2 regions of the Thioalkalivibrio sp. AKL8 genome follow, and region 2 is predicted to be linked to the other one. Evidence: predicted binding sites of a transcription regulator. Region 2 holds the regulator's gene; the other holds the start of a gene.

Region 1 (7,405 bases), on a different contig from region 2:
TCCGGGCCCTGGGGCGGCCGAACCTGTTCTTCGGCGTGACCGCCGGGAACATGGACTCGATGGTCAACCACTACACCGCGGAGCGGAAGATCCGCTCCAACGATGCCTATACCCCGGGTGACGTGCACGGCAAGCGCCCGGACCGCGCGGTGATCGTGTACGCCCAGCGCGCCCGCGAGGCGTACAAGGACGTGCCGGTCGTGGCGGGCGGGATCGAGGCCAGCCTGCGGCGTATCGCGCACTACGACTACTGGCAGGACAAGGTGCGCCGCTCCGTATTGCTGGATTCGCGCGCCGACATCCTGCTGTTCGGCAATGCCGAGCGCGCCCTGGTAGAGCTCGCCCATCGCGTCGCTGCGGGCGAGCACCCGCGCGAGATCACGGACCTGCGCGGGACGGCCCTGCTGCGCGATGCGGTGCCGGCCGGCTACGTGGAGCTGGATTCCAGCGAGGTCGATACCCCCGGACCGGTGGATGCCAACCCCGACCCCTACGCCATGGTCTCGCCCGAGACCTGCGCCGATGCCGAGGCACAGGATGCGCAGGCGGCAGAAGCGGAGGCGGGCGCGAAGGTCGTGCGTTTTCACCGGGATATCCCGCGCGGCACCCCGCGCGAGCAAACGGTGATCCGTATTCCGGCCTTCGAGCAGGTGAAGGGCGATGCGGTGCTCTACGCGCATGCCTCGCGGGTGCTGCACCTGGAGACCAACCCGGGGAATGCCCGCGCGATCGTGCAGCGCCACGGGGACAAGGAGGTCTGGCTCAACCCGCCGCCGATCCCGCTGTCGACCCCCGAGATGGATGCGGTGTTCGATCTGCCCTATGCGCGGGCCCCGCATCCCTCCTACGGGGATGCGCGCATCCCGGCCTGGGAGATGATCCGCTTCTCGGTCAACATCATGCGTGGCTGCTTCGGCGGCTGTACGTTCTGTTCCATCACCGAACACGAAGGGCGGATCATCCAGAGCCGCTCCGAGGACAGCGTGCTGCGCGAGATCGAGGAGATCCGCGACAAGGTGGACGGGTTCACCGGCGTGATCTCGGATCTGGGCGGCCCGACCGCCAACATGTACCGCCTGGCCTGCAAGGACCCGAAGATCGAGCAGAGCTGCCGGCGACTGTCCTGCGTGTACCCGGGCATCTGCAGCAACCTGGACACCGACCACGCGCCGCTCATTCGCCTGTACCGCAAGGCACGGGCGCTGCCGGGCATCAAGAAGATACTGATCGCCTCCGGGCTGCGCTACGACCTGGCGATCGAGTCACCGGAGTATGTGAAGGAACTGGTGACCCATCACGTGGGGGGTTACCTGAAGATTGCGCCGGAACATACGGAAACCGGACCGCTTTCGCGCATGATGAAGCCGGGCATGGGGACCTATGACCGGTTCAAGGCCATGTTCGAGAAATACTCGAAGGCGGCTGGGAAGGAGCAGTACCTGATCCCGTATTTCATCGCCGCGCATCCCGGCACCACCGACCAGGACATGCTGCAGCTCGCGCTCTGGCTCAAGCGCAACGACTTTCGCGCGGATCAGGTGCAGGCATTTCTGCCCAGTCCCATGGCCCTGGCCACCGCCATGTGGCATTCCGGGCGCGACCCGCTGCGCGGCATCCGGCGCACGACCAGCGAACGCGTCCCGGTGCCTCGCGGGGCGCGCGCGCGGCGTCTGCACAAGGCGTTCCTGCGCTATCACGATCCGAACAACTGGCCGCTACTGCGCGATGCCCTGCAACGCATGGGGCGTGCGGACCTGATCGGCAATGGCAAGCATCAGCTGGTGCCGACCTGGCAGCCGGCCGGGACCGGTCAGGGTGCGGCACGTCCGTCCACCGGCGGGCGCATCACCCGAGGCGGCAAGGCGCTGAAAAAGCGCGGCCAGACCTTCCAGACGCAGCACAACGGCGTCGAGGCTGCGGCGCGTCCCGGTGGCAAGCCAGCGCCAGCGGGCAAGGCCGGGGCACGCTCTGCCGCGCCCAAGGGCGGCAAGCCGCGCGCGGGTGGTGGGAAGGTGCGCAAAGGGCGCCCGGCCGGCAAGCGGCCGCGCGCCTGACGCCGCTGCGGTTCAGGACGCCGCGTCGGGCACCGGGACCTGGCCTTCCAGACTGATGTTCAGACCGGTGGTGGTGCGGTCGCCGGGGTCCAGGAAGTACAGATAGGGGCCGACCACGGCCTCGGGCTCGGGCAGGAGGTCGGGGTTTTCCCCGGGATAATGGCCGGCGCGGAAGCGGGTGCGCACCGGGCCGGTGTCGATACCGTTCACGTGCAGGAAGCGCGGTTCGTTGCGATGCTCGTGCGACAGGATGTCGATCAGGCCGTCCTGGGCCGCCTTGGCCATGCCGAAGGCGCCCCAGAAGGCCTTGCGGGCGTTCTGAGTGGACACGACCAGGCTCCCGGTGGGACTGGCCTCCAGCAGCGGCAGGACGGCCTGCGTGAGGAAGAACGGGCCGTGCAGGTTACTGTTGATGACCTTGAACCACAGCTCCGGGTCGTAGTTCTTCATCGGCATCAGGGCGCCGGCCCAGCCCGCGTTCATTACCAGCCCGTCCAGGCGGCCCAGCGAGTCGCGGATGTTCTCCGCCAGGTCACCATAGTCCTTGACCGTCGCGCCTTCGAGATTCAGTGGGTAGATCGCGGGCTGCGGGTGACCGGCCTGTTCGATCCGGTCATAGACCGCTTCGAGGCCCTTCAGGTCCTTGTCCAGCAGCACCACGATCGCGCCGGCCGCGGCACAGGCCTCGGCAACCGCGCGGCCGATGCCGTCGGCGGCCCCGGTGACCAGGATCACGCGTTCATCGAAGGCGCCGGGTTCCGGGCGGTAGGCGAGCAGGCGGGGAATATCGAGATCGGTCAAGGATGGTCCTCCAGGTACAGGTGCGCCGATTCTAGTCCAGATTGTACGGCCGCTTCGAGCGTGGACGGCAGTGCAGGCGTCAGGTAATCCCCGGCCAGATAACACCCCGGCCAGGGCGTGCGGGCCGGCGGGCGACGTGCATCCAGACCGGCTTGCGCGTCCAGCGTCGCGCGGCGTTCGCAAATGCTGTGGCCGGTCTCGGGTTCGCCCAGTTCGGGGAAGGTTTGGGCCAGGGAGCGGGCGACGGTGCGCCATCGCGCATCCGCCGTCAACGGTTCGAGGTCGTCGGCCGCGGAGATCACGACCGCCAGCCAGTGTGGCGCCCCGGCGACATTCCGCGCGATTAGCCATTGGCCATGCTGGTCCAGCAGCCCCTGTAGTGGCGGAAGATCATCAAGGCGCCGCGCATAGCGCAGGTAGACGGTGCAGATGCTGCGGGCGCTCATGGCATTCAGGCCCTGGTGCGTGGCCTCCCAGCCGGTTTCGTGCGGAAGCAGGGCAGCGGCGGCGGCTGGAGGGGCGGCCAGGATCACGCCGCGCGCCGGGCTCGCCACGCCCTGGCGGTCGCGCAGGCGGTAGGGGGCGGCGTCGTGAGTCGTGCTGCGCTCAATGGCGGTGATGCGGCGGCCAAGATCCACTCTGGCGCCACGCTCCCGGAGTTCCTGTACAGCCGGTTCCGGGAACAGCTCGCCGAGTGGCCGCGCGGGGACGAGAAGGCGCGCGGCTTCCGGGCCATGGTTGAGTGCCAGGCGCAGGACGTTCTGGAAGATGCGGGCCGAGGCGGTTCGGGGCGGGGTGTTCATCACCGCCAGGCACAACGGGTCCCACAGGCTGCGAATGAGGGCGTCGGGCTGACGGCGCTGGCGCAGCCAGTCGAGGACGGGGAGATCGTCGCGCAGGGGCCGGTGCAACATGGCGGCGGCGCCGGACAGTGCACGCAGGCGTGTACCAAGGGAGTGCTTCGCAAGCGCCCGGTAAAGCGCGGCGGCCAGGGCGGGCAACCGGGGCGAACGTGGTTCCAGCTGGAACGCCGGGGCCTGCGGCCGGCCCGTGGGCTCAAACATGCGCAGGCCGAAGGGCAGGGCCTGAAACGCCTGCTCGGGGTTGATGCCGACCGAACGGATCTGCTGCAGGGTCTGCTGGCAGGCCCCGACCAGGATGTGCTGGCCGTTGTCGAGCGGGGTACCGTCCAGGTCGAGGCTGCGGGCACGGCCACCGGGGGCCTTGCCGGCCTCGATCAGGTGCACGGGGTGCCCGGCGCGTGCAAGCGCCAGCGCGGCGGTCAGGCCGGCCCAGCCCGCGCCGACCACGACGACGGGCGCGTGGGGTGAGCCGGAGATCATGGCATCAGGTCGCGCGGCGGCGTTGTTCGCGCTTCAGGCGGCGCGCGGTGCGCCACGCGATCCACAGCTTGCGGATCGGGGTCAGGCGTACGCGGTGTTCCAGCACGCGATAGCCATCGTCCGCGATCTCGTCGAGCAGGGTGCGGTAGATGGCTGCCATGATCAGGCCCGGGCGCTGGGCGTAGCGGTCGGCGTCCGGGAGGTGTTCCTCGGCGCGTTCGTAGTAGCGTCGCGCCCGTTCCGCCTGCTCCGCGAACAGGGCGCGGTGGCGGTCGTCGGTGATGTTGATCTGGAATTCCTCCGGCTTGACCCCGTGCTTGCTGAGCTCGTCCATGGGGATGTACACGCGGCCACGCATGGCGTCCTCGTGTACGTCGCGCAGGATGTTGGTGAGCTGCAACGCCATGCCGAGGTCGTGGGCGTACTTGAGAGTGCGCCGATCGGTGTAGCCGAAGATGTGAGCGGACAGGATGCCCACGACGCTGGCCGCGCGGTAGCAGTACAGCGACAGCGTGGTGAAGTCCGGATAGCTGTCGTAGTCGAGATCCATCTGCATGCCGTCGATGATCTCGTCGAAGTACTCGCGCCCGAGGTCAAAGGCGGCGATGTGCGGCTGCAGGGCCTGGGTGATGGGGTGGCGGGGTTCGCCGGCGAACAGGCGTTCGATCTCCTGGCGCCACCAGTCGAGCTTGGTGCGCGCAATGCTCTCCTCGCTCACCTCGTCGACGATGTCGTCGACTTCCCGGCAGAAGGCGTACAGCGCCGTGATGGCGCGACGGCGATCCGGTTCCAGAAAGCGGAACGCGTAGTAGAAGCTGGAGCCGCTTTGCGCGGCCTTCTCCTCGCAATACTCGTCGGGGGACATGCGCTCTCGCGTGGCGGGTGTCGAACAGGGAGGAGAAGGCTAGCACAGGCAGCACAGGGGGCGGGAGAGGGCGCCGAAGGCGGATTGTTGACCTGTATCAAGCTCGGGCCTGGCGTGCGGCCGTAGTCTGCAGAACCAAGGTCGCGAGTGCGCGGCGACGGCTGTGGAGCTCCCAATGGAACAACGCCTGGTGTTTGATCCCGAAATCCTGCGCCGATACGACGTGAGTGGGCCGCGGTACACGTCGTATCCCACCGCGCCACAGTTTCACGAGGGCTTCGACGACCGCGCCTATGCCGAGGCGGCGCAGGCGACCAACGGGGCCGATCCGGCGCGCCCCCTGTCGCTGTACGTGCATGTCCCGTTCTGCGACACGGTGTGCTTCTACTGCGCCTGCAACAAGGTCATCACCGGAAATTACCAGCGCGCCCAGCGCTACCTGCAGTATCTGGAGCGCGAGGCCGAATTGCAGGGCGAGCTGTTCGATCGGGAACGCACTGTCGGGCAGCTGCACTTCGGGGGCGGCACGCCGACCTATCTTGGCGATGACGATCTGCGCCGGGTGATGGCGACGCTGGCGAGGCACTTCCGCCTGGACGAAAGCGATGCCCGCGAGTTCTCCATCGAGATTGATCCGCGCGCGGTGCGGCCCGGGACCATCCCGCTGCTGGGCGAGCTGGGTTTTAACCGGATCAGCCTCGGGGTGCAGGATTTCGACCCGAACGTGCAGCGGGCGGTGAACCGCATCCAGCCGTTCGAGGTGACCGCGCAGGCGGTGGAGCAGGCGCGGGCCAACGGCTTTGAATCCACCAACCTGGACCTGATCTACGGCCTTCCCTTGCAGACGGTGGAGACCTATACCGCCACCCTGGAGCGCGCGCTGGAGCTGCGCCCGGAGCGCCTGGCGATCTACAACTACGCGCACCTGCCGCAGATGTTCAAGACTCAGCGCCAGATCCGCGAGGCCGACCTGCCGGACGCCGCGGAGAAGCTGGCGATCCTCGAGACCACCATCGCTCGCCTGACCGATGCCGGCTATGTATACATCGGCATGGACCACTTTGCCCTGCCGGACGACGAACTGGCCACGGCCCAGCGCGCCGGGACGCTGCAGCGCAATTTCCAGGGCTACTCCACACGGGCGGAGTACGACCTGGTGGCACTGGGGCCGACGGCTATCGGCAAGGTGGGCGCCACCTACAGCCAGAACCTGCGCGAACTGGATGCCTATTACGCGCGGCTGGATGCCGGGCGCCTGCCGGTGTTTCGCGGACTCGAACTGAGTGCCGACGATCGGCTGCGCCGGGACGTGATTACCGAACTCATGTGCCACTCGCGCATCGATTTCGCCGCGATCGAGGCGCGCCACGGGATCGTGTTCGGCGAGGTCCTTGGGGATGCACTGGAGCGGCTGCAGGGCATGGAGGCCGATGGACTGGTACGGATCGGCGCGGGGCGCCTGGAAATCCTGCCGCGTGGGCGGTTGCTGCTGCGCAACGTCGCCATGGCCTTCGACGCCTACCTGAAGACGGAGAGCGCGCAGCGCTACAGCAAGGTAGTGTGAGCGGCTTGACGGCGATCCGTTCTCGGCGGAAGCTTTGAACAATAGCAACCGGTAACAGGGACGTTCCGGTGAAGACGACACGTTACTTCGAGACTGTACGCGAGAGGCCGGATCGGCGAATGATCCGGGATCACTGGATCAGTAGTGCAATCGACCAACCGTTGTGCGAAGAAGTCCAAGGCGATGGGCGTATCCGCAGATGGGCTCGTGTCGAGGAGGCTGAAGGACGCTACCTTCGCGTTGTTCTGCTGCCGGATGGAGAAACCGTTCACAACGCCTTTTTCGATCGAGGGTTCCAGCCATGAAACTCCAGTACTTCGGCGATACGGATACGCTTTATATCGAATTCCGAGGCGATAGCGTGGCCGAAACCCGCTCGCTTGACGAGAACACGACCCTGGATGTCGATGCCAGTGGTGGTGTTTGCGCCATTACCTTTGAGCACGCAAGCGAACGAACTGACCTCCAGCACCTTACGGTCGAGGGCATTGCCGCTTGATGCCTTTTAAGCCCTCAGCTTAACCAGGGGTTCTCGGCGGCTCGATCCCTACGGTCTTCGGCGGCGCGGCCGAAGGCTGTGGCTCAGGATGATCCAGGCGTCGCGGGTACGCAGGCGCGGGCGGGCAAAGACGTCATCCTGCTGCCGCAGCCGCCAGAGGATGCGTGCCCCGCCGTTGATGATCGCCCGGATCTCCAGCCCCATGCGCCCGCGCAGCAGGCCGCCCAGCGGCGCCCCGGCGCGCAGCAGCCGGTCGGCGCGGGCGTATTGAAACTGCAT
Region 2 (7,405 bases):
CGGCTCCATGATCAGGGCGAGCTGGATCCCGATCCGCTTGGCGGTCTCCGCATCCAGCGCCGAGCCGCCAAAGTAGAACAGGTCTCCCTCGCGCTCGATCTTGTGTTCCTTGAGGAAAGAGCAGAAGTGGCTGGCCAGTTTCAGCTTCTGGTCGTCGGTCAGCTCGATCAGCTCCTCGCTCACCCGGATACCGCGCACGCTGCGCTTGAACCAGCGCTTCTCGCCCCGCTTCTCGACCTGCGCCCGACGCAGGGCCTCCCAGCGTTCCACCGCATTGGTGTAGCGGCTTTGCGACTGCATCAGGTGGTCGCGTGCCTCGCGCAAGTCCTCGACCCGGCGCAGGGCAAGACCGAGGAGCTGGCCGTCCGCAGAATTTTCCGAAGGTTCGAGATCCTCCAACCGCTGCACCGCCTCCAGCACCTGACGACCCAGGCTGACGATCGGCTCGCGCAGGGCCTGTGGATCCAGGCCCGACGCCTCGTGCTGGGATAGCAGGATGCCGAGCGAGCGCAGGCGGCTGACCACCCCGGCCTGGGCCACACGGAAGCGATTGCCCTGGGATTCCAGTCGGTCCAGGGCCGCCCCGAGTTGCCACCCCCCCGACCATTCGAAGCTCAGCCGCTTGATCTGGCGTCCGTTCACCAACTCGAAGGCGAGGACAAAGATCGCTTGTACGTCGTCGAGGGTGCAGCGCGCCAGGTCATCGGCGTCCGCGGCGGAGAACAGTCGATCCAGGAACTGATCCACCCGGCGCACACCGTCCTCTTGGGTTGGCGCCACGCCCCGCAAGCGGTCGCGCAGGAGATCCGCAACCTCCGGCGCCTCGTGATGCAGCTTCTCCAGGGCCGCGAGCCGGGAGTCCTCGGTCGCATCCACCAGATCCGCGACGCGCGAGCGCAGACCCAGGCGACGATAAATCTCGATCTGCTCCGCGGCGGCCGCCAGGCTGGCATCGCCGGTCATCTCGCGCACCGCGACCGCCACGGCCTCGGGGGCGATATCCACTTCGTGCAGCAGGACTTGGGCTGCCTTGCGCCGGCGCATGTCCGGGGTCATCTCGCCCATCGCCAGGTCGCGGGTGACGAACAGCAGATCCGGCAGCAAGTCGATGGTGTTGCGCAGCTGATCGCGCGAGCGCTCCTGGCGCTTGCCCCGTGTGGCGTCCGCAACGAAACGCGCGACCAGGCCGATGACCCCGAACAGCAGGGTGTAAACGGCAAAGAAGATGAAGTTCTGTGCCGGGGCGGCGTGGCCGAAACCGAGGAAGTAGCCGCCCTGCATTGCCAGGAACGTGACTGGCCCGGCGGCCCACAGCAACTGCAGGAAGTTCAGCGACCAGGGAACACGCCGCGCGGTGGCGGCCACCTCGGTAATGCGGCTGCGCCCGGCCGCCTCGATCAGGACGTGTTCCTGTGACGGTCCGCCGGCCTGCGGGCTTTCCTGGCCCTGTGCCTCCCTGCGTTTACGAAAGCGACCGAACACGCGCCCCTGCTCCGGAATGGGTGGTTACCGCCGGCATGGCCGCAACGTGACCACTAGTGTAGGGAATGCGCGTTCGGTTCGCCCGAGTTTTGCAGTACTTTCGGGATCGGCCCCGGATCGCCCCCCTCGCCTCGCCTTCAGGCGGCGTCGCTGGGCTGTGCCCGGGCCTTCCCGGGCGGTGTGGAGATCACTTCGGGGGCATCGTCACGATAGAGGTAATCGCGGGTCAACGGCACCGCATCCTGCTGCTTGGCCATCTGCACGTGGAAGACCACCTGATCCCACCAGCGGAAGGTGGCCTCACAGCTGGCCAGGTAGAACTCCCACATGCGGCAGAAACGCTCATCGAAGCGTTCGACGGCCTCGGGCCGCACCTTCTGGAAGCGGCGATACCACTCGGCCAGCGTCTCGGCGTAATGCAGGCGCCAGAACTCGATATCGGTGGTGTACAGCGGCGTGGGCTCCAGCGCGCCCATCACCTCGGACAGGGCCGGCGTATACCCGCCCGGAAAGATGTACTTGCTCAGCCAGGGGTTGGAGGTACTCGGTGGTTCCTGACGCCCGATGGTGTGCAGCACCGCAATGCCTTCCGGCTTCAGCAGATCATGCACGCGCTGGAAGAACGTCTCGTAGTTGGGCGTGCCCACATGCTCGAACATGCCGACGCTGACGATGCGATCGTACTGATCGTCGTGTTCGCGGTAGTCCTGATAGAGGAACCGCACCCGATCCTCGAGCCCCCGACGCTTGGCCTCGTCACGGGCAACCCGCAACTGCTCCTTCGACAGCGTCACGCCATCGACATGGACACCGGCATGCTCGGCGAGATGGAAGGCCAGACCGCCCCAGCCGCAACCGATGTCGAGCACCCGCATGCCCGGCTCCAGCATCAACTTCTTCCGCAGCATCGCGCACTTGGCCTGCTGCGCCTCTTCCAGCGTCATATCCGGGCGCTCGAAATAGGCGCAGCTGTAGAACATGCCTTCGTCCAGGAACTGACGATAAAGCCACTCATCGACGTCGTAGTGATGGGCGATGTTCTGGTAACAGCGCGCCACCTTGTTGCCCTGCTCGATCAGGGCCCGCAGCATGCGCACTGCAGGGTTGACCCGCTGCTTGAACATCGGCGCGAAGTTGCGCATGGCCACGTCGAGGAACACCTGCAGGCCCTCGGGGCCGGGCGACCACAGGCCGTCCATGTAGGTCTCGCCCAGCTGGAAGCCCGGGTCGCGCCCAATCTTGCGTAACGCCGCCTTGTCATGCACCTGCATGGTGATTTCCGGCGCGCCGTTCCCGAAACGCTGCTCACGGCCATCCGGATGCCGCAGCACGAAGGTCCCGTAGCGTATGTACTGCTCCAGTAACCGCTCGATCATCTCTACCCCTGTCCTTGTTCTAGCGGTCGGGTCTCTCAGCCCCCACGCGTAACGCCGAACGTGACCGTGCCGCAGACTCTAGACTCAGCCTAATAACCGATGTCTCGCATTGTCCACGCAGCCGCCGGAGGGAGAAGACATCGAGCCATCTCGATGTGCGGCCCGGCTGACCGACAGCAAACCCTTCTGTAATCGCCTACAACTCATGGGGACAGTACCGCATTCCCATCCCCGATGGCATACCCCGAAGATCGCTTTCCCCAACGTCGAAAAAACGGCTACCCTGCACCCATGACGCTACGACCCACCCAAGCCTGCCAGCACTGCACCCTGCGCCAGCTCTGCCTGCCCATGGGCCTGCCCCAGGATGAACTCTGGCAACTCGACCAAATCGTCCAGCAACGCCGGCCGATCGCCAAGGGTGCGCCCCTGTTCACCATGGGGACCAAGTTCGAAGCGCTGTACGCGGTCCGCACCGGGGCACTGAAAACGGTGCTGATCTCCGATGACGGGACCGAACAGATCACCGGCTTCGCGCTGGCCGGCGACCTCCTGGGGCTGGACGCGATCCACTCCGGCAAGCACCCGGTCAGTGCCATTGCGCTGGAGTCCACCAGCGTCTGCGCCGTGCCCTACGGCCATGTCGACGACCTCGCCGGCCGCCTGCCGACCTTCCGCCAGCACATGATGAGCGTGATGAGTCAGGAACTGGCCCAGGACGAAAGCCTGCACGCCCTGCTCGGCCAACGTACCGCGGAGCAGCGTCTGGCGACCTTCCTGATCGTCCTGTCGGAACGCCATCGCGCCCGCGGCCTGTCCCCCGAGCGGTTCTACCTGCCCATGTCACGGGCAGACATCGCCAACCACCTGGGCCTGACCCAGGAGACCATCAGCCGCCTGTTTACTCAGCTGCGCAACCAGGGTGTGATCAACCTGCACACCCGGGATCTGGAGATCCTCCAGCCCGACGGCCTGCGCAACACGGCCGGGGTCACCTTCACCTCCGCCGCGAGCAGTGCCTGAACCCGGACCCAAGCCGGAGCCAGGGGAAGACCCACTGGCCACAGACTTCGCCCCGTTCTGGGCATTCGCCGCCAGCCTCTGGGCCGACCCCGTCGCGCGTGAGCGCCTGATGCGCTGGCAGGACGATTTTGGCGTGGACGTGATGCTGGCGTTGTTTGCCCTGTGGTACCCGCAGCCCCTGAGCACCCCGCAATGGCGGGCACTACGGGAAACGGCCCGGCGCTGGCAGGCATCCTCCACCGAACGCCTCCGCGTACTGCGTCGGCAACTCCACACCCCCGAACGCGACACGCTCTACCGCGCCGTACTGGCGCTGGAGCTGCAAAGCGAGCGCCTCGGCGGCCTGCAACTGCTCGCAGAGGCCCGACGCCAGGCCGAACAGAGCACCGGGGCCAACGCCATCGATCCCCAGCGCCGACTGCGCACCCTGTTCCCCGATCTGCCGGATGCCGAGATCCGCGACGGAGTGCGCGCGTTTGCCGCGGCCTGACCGGCGCCGTGCTGCACGCGAGGGCAGATTCCGGCTATGCTCCCCGCACATTGACCGAACACGGCAGGATTCATGTCGGAAGATCTGCGCAGTCAGCTCCTGAAGAAGGGGCTGGTGGACGAAAAACAGGTTCGCCAGGCCAAGTCGCAAAAGCACAAGGCCCAGAAAGGCAACGCGAAAAAGAAAAAGGACCGCAATACCGGTCCGGAGCCAGGCGTTGCCGAGGCGCGCAAGGCCGAGCAGGCCGAGCGTTCGCGACAGAAGAACCGCGAACAGCAGGAGCGTGCCGAACGCCGGGCGCGCCACGCGCAGATCCGCGAACTAGTGAGCACCCACCTGGCGCCAATCCCCACCGGCGATGCCGCGCTGGATTATCACTTCCAGCAGGGCGGGCAGATCCGCCACCTCCCGGTGACCGCCGACCTGCAAAAGCGCCTGGCCGATGGCCGCGCCGCGCTTGCCGGCCTGGATGTGCGCCCGGAAAAGGGGTTCCGGGTCATCCCGCGAGAGACCGCCGACCGCATCCGCGAGCGCGATCCGGAATGGCCACTGGTCATCCCCGCCGAGGACGAAACCGGATCGGAACCCGCCCCGGACGACCCGTACAAGGACTACGTCGTACCCGACGACCTCATGTGGTGACTGCAGGGGAATCCCCGCAGTCACCGATCCAATCAGTCGGTTGCGCGCTTCACGTCCGCGGCGGGCATGCCGCTTTGCTGCGGGCGCCGCGCCTCGTCACTGGACATGTCCTGCGGCGTGATGCCGCCCTGCTCCAGGCCCTGGGCGGGGCCGGCCGACTCCTCCGGCTCGCCGCTGCCGCAGCCTAGCGCCAGCAGACCCACGGCCGTCAGACCGATCACCAGGGGGGCGGCTCGCTGAATCTCTCGCATCATCTTCACTCTTGATCCATGTGTACTCGAAGCCTGCAAACTCTGCGGCGGGCGTGCAACATCGAGTGTAACAGGCGGGGGTTCCGGCAAGGGCTTCAGGCGGCGCCCACCGGCAGGATCCGGGTCCCCGCCTGCCCGGCCAGGATAGCCGCGGCGTCCTCCAGCGAACCGATCCCGACCCGAATGCCGCCCTGGGCAGCGCGCCGTGCAGCCTCCATCTTCGGCCCCATGGAACCGCCCGGGTACGCCGCCGGCTCCACGGCCGTAACCAGAAGCGCCTTCAGGCGCCGGGCGTCCGGTGTGCCCCAGTCCATGTAGACGCCGTCGACATCGGTCAGCATCAACAACCAGTCCGCCCCGACATGCGCGGCCAGGCGCGCGGCCGTCAGGTCCTTGTCCACCACGGCCTCGATGCCGTATAGACGCCCGTCGCCGTCACGCGCGACCGGTACGCCGCCGCCCCCGGCACAGATCGCCACCGACCCGCCATCCACGAGACTGCGGACGGCCTCCATACCCAGCAGGCGTTGCGGCTCCGGCGACGCCACCACCCGCCGCCAGCCCTCGCCGTCTGGTGCCACGTCCCAGCCGCGCTCGTCGGCCAGCGCGCGGGCGCGGGCCGCGTCCCAGGTCGGGCCAATGAACTTTTCCGGGTGGTCGAAGGCGGGGTCGTTCGGGTCGACCTCGGTCTGGGTGAGCAGACTCGCCACCCGGTCATGGCCCAGCGCGTTATGCAGCTCCCGCGCCAGGATGTAGCCGATCATGCCGTGGCTCTCGGCCCCGACCACATCCAGCGGCCAGGCGATGCGATCGCATTCCGCCTGATTGGCGAGCAACCCCACCTGCGGCCCGTTGCCGTGGGTGACGACCACCTCGTGCTCGCGCGCCACGGCCGCGATGGCTGCCGCCGCACGCTGGGCGTTGTGCTGCTGGGCCTCGGCCGAGGGGGTCTCGCCGCGTTGCAGCAGGGCGTTACCGCCCAGCGCGATCACGATACGCATGGCGGGCCTACTCCGTACTTGAAGGGTTGGGTCAGGTGCGCGGGAGCGTGACGCCGCGCTGGCCCTGGTATTTGCCACCGCGGTCCTTGTAGGAGGTCTCGCAGACCTCGTCGGACTGCAGGAACAGCATCTGCGCCACGCCCTCGTTGGCGTAGATCTTGGCGGGCAGCGGCGTGGTGTTGGAGAACTCCAGCGTCACGTGGCCCTCCCACTCGGGCTCCAGTGGGGTCACGTTCACGATGATGCCGCAGCGCGCGTAGGTCGACTTGCCCAGACAGATGGTCAGCACATCGCGCGGGATGCGGAAGTACTCGACCGTATGCGCCAGGGCAAAGGAGTTCGGCGGGATAATGCAGCAGTCCGACTGCACGTCCACGAAACTGCCCTCGTCGAAGCCCTTGGGGTCGACAACGCTGGAGTTGATGTTGGTGAAGATCTTGAAGTGATCGGAGCAGCGCACGTCATAGCCGTAGCTCGAGGTCCCGTAGGACACGATCCGCTGCTCGTCGCGGTAGCGGATCTGGCCGGGCTCGAAGGGCTCGATCATGCCCTTCGTCTCGGCCATCTCCCGAATCCAGCGGTCCGCCTTGATGCTCATTGGGCCTGTCCCTGGTGGCGCACCGGATCAGTTGTCCTGGATCACGATGTTGGGGAATTTGCTGCTGTAGTCCTTGGACTGCTCAGCCAGCTTGGCACCCGTGCGCCGTGCGATCTCGCGGTAGATCTCCGTGATGCGGCCCTCCGGGTCGGCGACCACGGTGGGTTCGCCACCGTCCGCCTGCTCGCGGATGCGGATGTCCAGCGGCAGTGCGCCCAGCAGATCCACGCCGTATTCCTCCGCCATGCCCTCGGCGCCGCCCTGGCCGAAGATGTATTCCTCGTGGCCGCACTTCGAGCAGATGTGGATGCTCATGTTCTCGATGATGCCGAGCACCGGCACCTCGACCTTCTCGAACATGCGCAGGCCCTTGCGCGCATCCAGCAACGCGATGTCCTGCGGCGTGGTCACGATCACCGAACCGGAGACCGGGATCTTCTGCGACAGGGTTAGCTGGATGTCACCGGTGCCCGGCGGCAGGTCGATGATCAGGTAGTCCAGCTCCTTCCAGTTGGTCTCGTTCAGGAGCTGCTCCAGCGCCT

What was found. The regulator FNR, encoded in region 2, switches genes on or off when oxygen is low (the NO sensors DNR and NnrR bind a similar motif). The targets are predictions, from matches to a motif close to TTGATNTANATCAA.
Region 1: a site for FNR is predicted at 5,151-5,164, ahead of hemN (oxygen-independent coproporphyrinogen III oxidase). Genes of this name have one in related genera too.

What each region holds. Positions count from the first base shown of each region.
Region 1 is NZ_AQYF01000009.1:220,708-228,112, forward strand. Features, by position in the region: gene G335_RS0110405 (YgiQ family radical SAM protein) at 1-2,054, shown strand, start outside; gene G335_RS0110410 (SDR family NAD(P)-dependent oxidoreductase) at 2,067-2,855, opposite strand; gene hpnE (hydroxysqualene dehydroxylase HpnE) at 2,852-4,198, opposite strand; gene hpnD (presqualene diphosphate synthase HpnD) at 4,203-5,063, opposite strand; gene hemN (oxygen-independent coproporphyrinogen III oxidase) at 5,239-6,627, shown strand; gene G335_RS0110430 (DUF2283 domain-containing protein) at 6,929-7,126, shown strand; gene hpnC (squalene synthase HpnC) at 7,175-7,405, opposite strand, start outside.
Region 2 is NZ_AQYF01000008.1:27,986-35,390, forward strand. Features, by position in the region: gene G335_RS0107420 (hypothetical protein) at 1-1,482, opposite strand, end outside; gene G335_RS0107425 (cyclopropane-fatty-acyl-phospholipid synthase family protein) at 1,620-2,858, opposite strand; gene fnr (fumarate/nitrate reduction transcriptional regulator Fnr) at 3,150-3,881, shown strand; gene G335_RS0107435 (DUF2390 domain-containing protein) at 3,874-4,371, shown strand; gene G335_RS0107440 (DUF2058 domain-containing protein) at 4,444-5,013, shown strand; gene G335_RS0107445 (hypothetical protein) at 5,046-5,264, opposite strand; gene G335_RS0107450 (carbamate kinase) at 5,360-6,265, opposite strand; gene dcd (dCTP deaminase) at 6,297-6,863, opposite strand; gene apbC (iron-sulfur cluster carrier protein ApbC) at 6,891-7,405, opposite strand, start outside.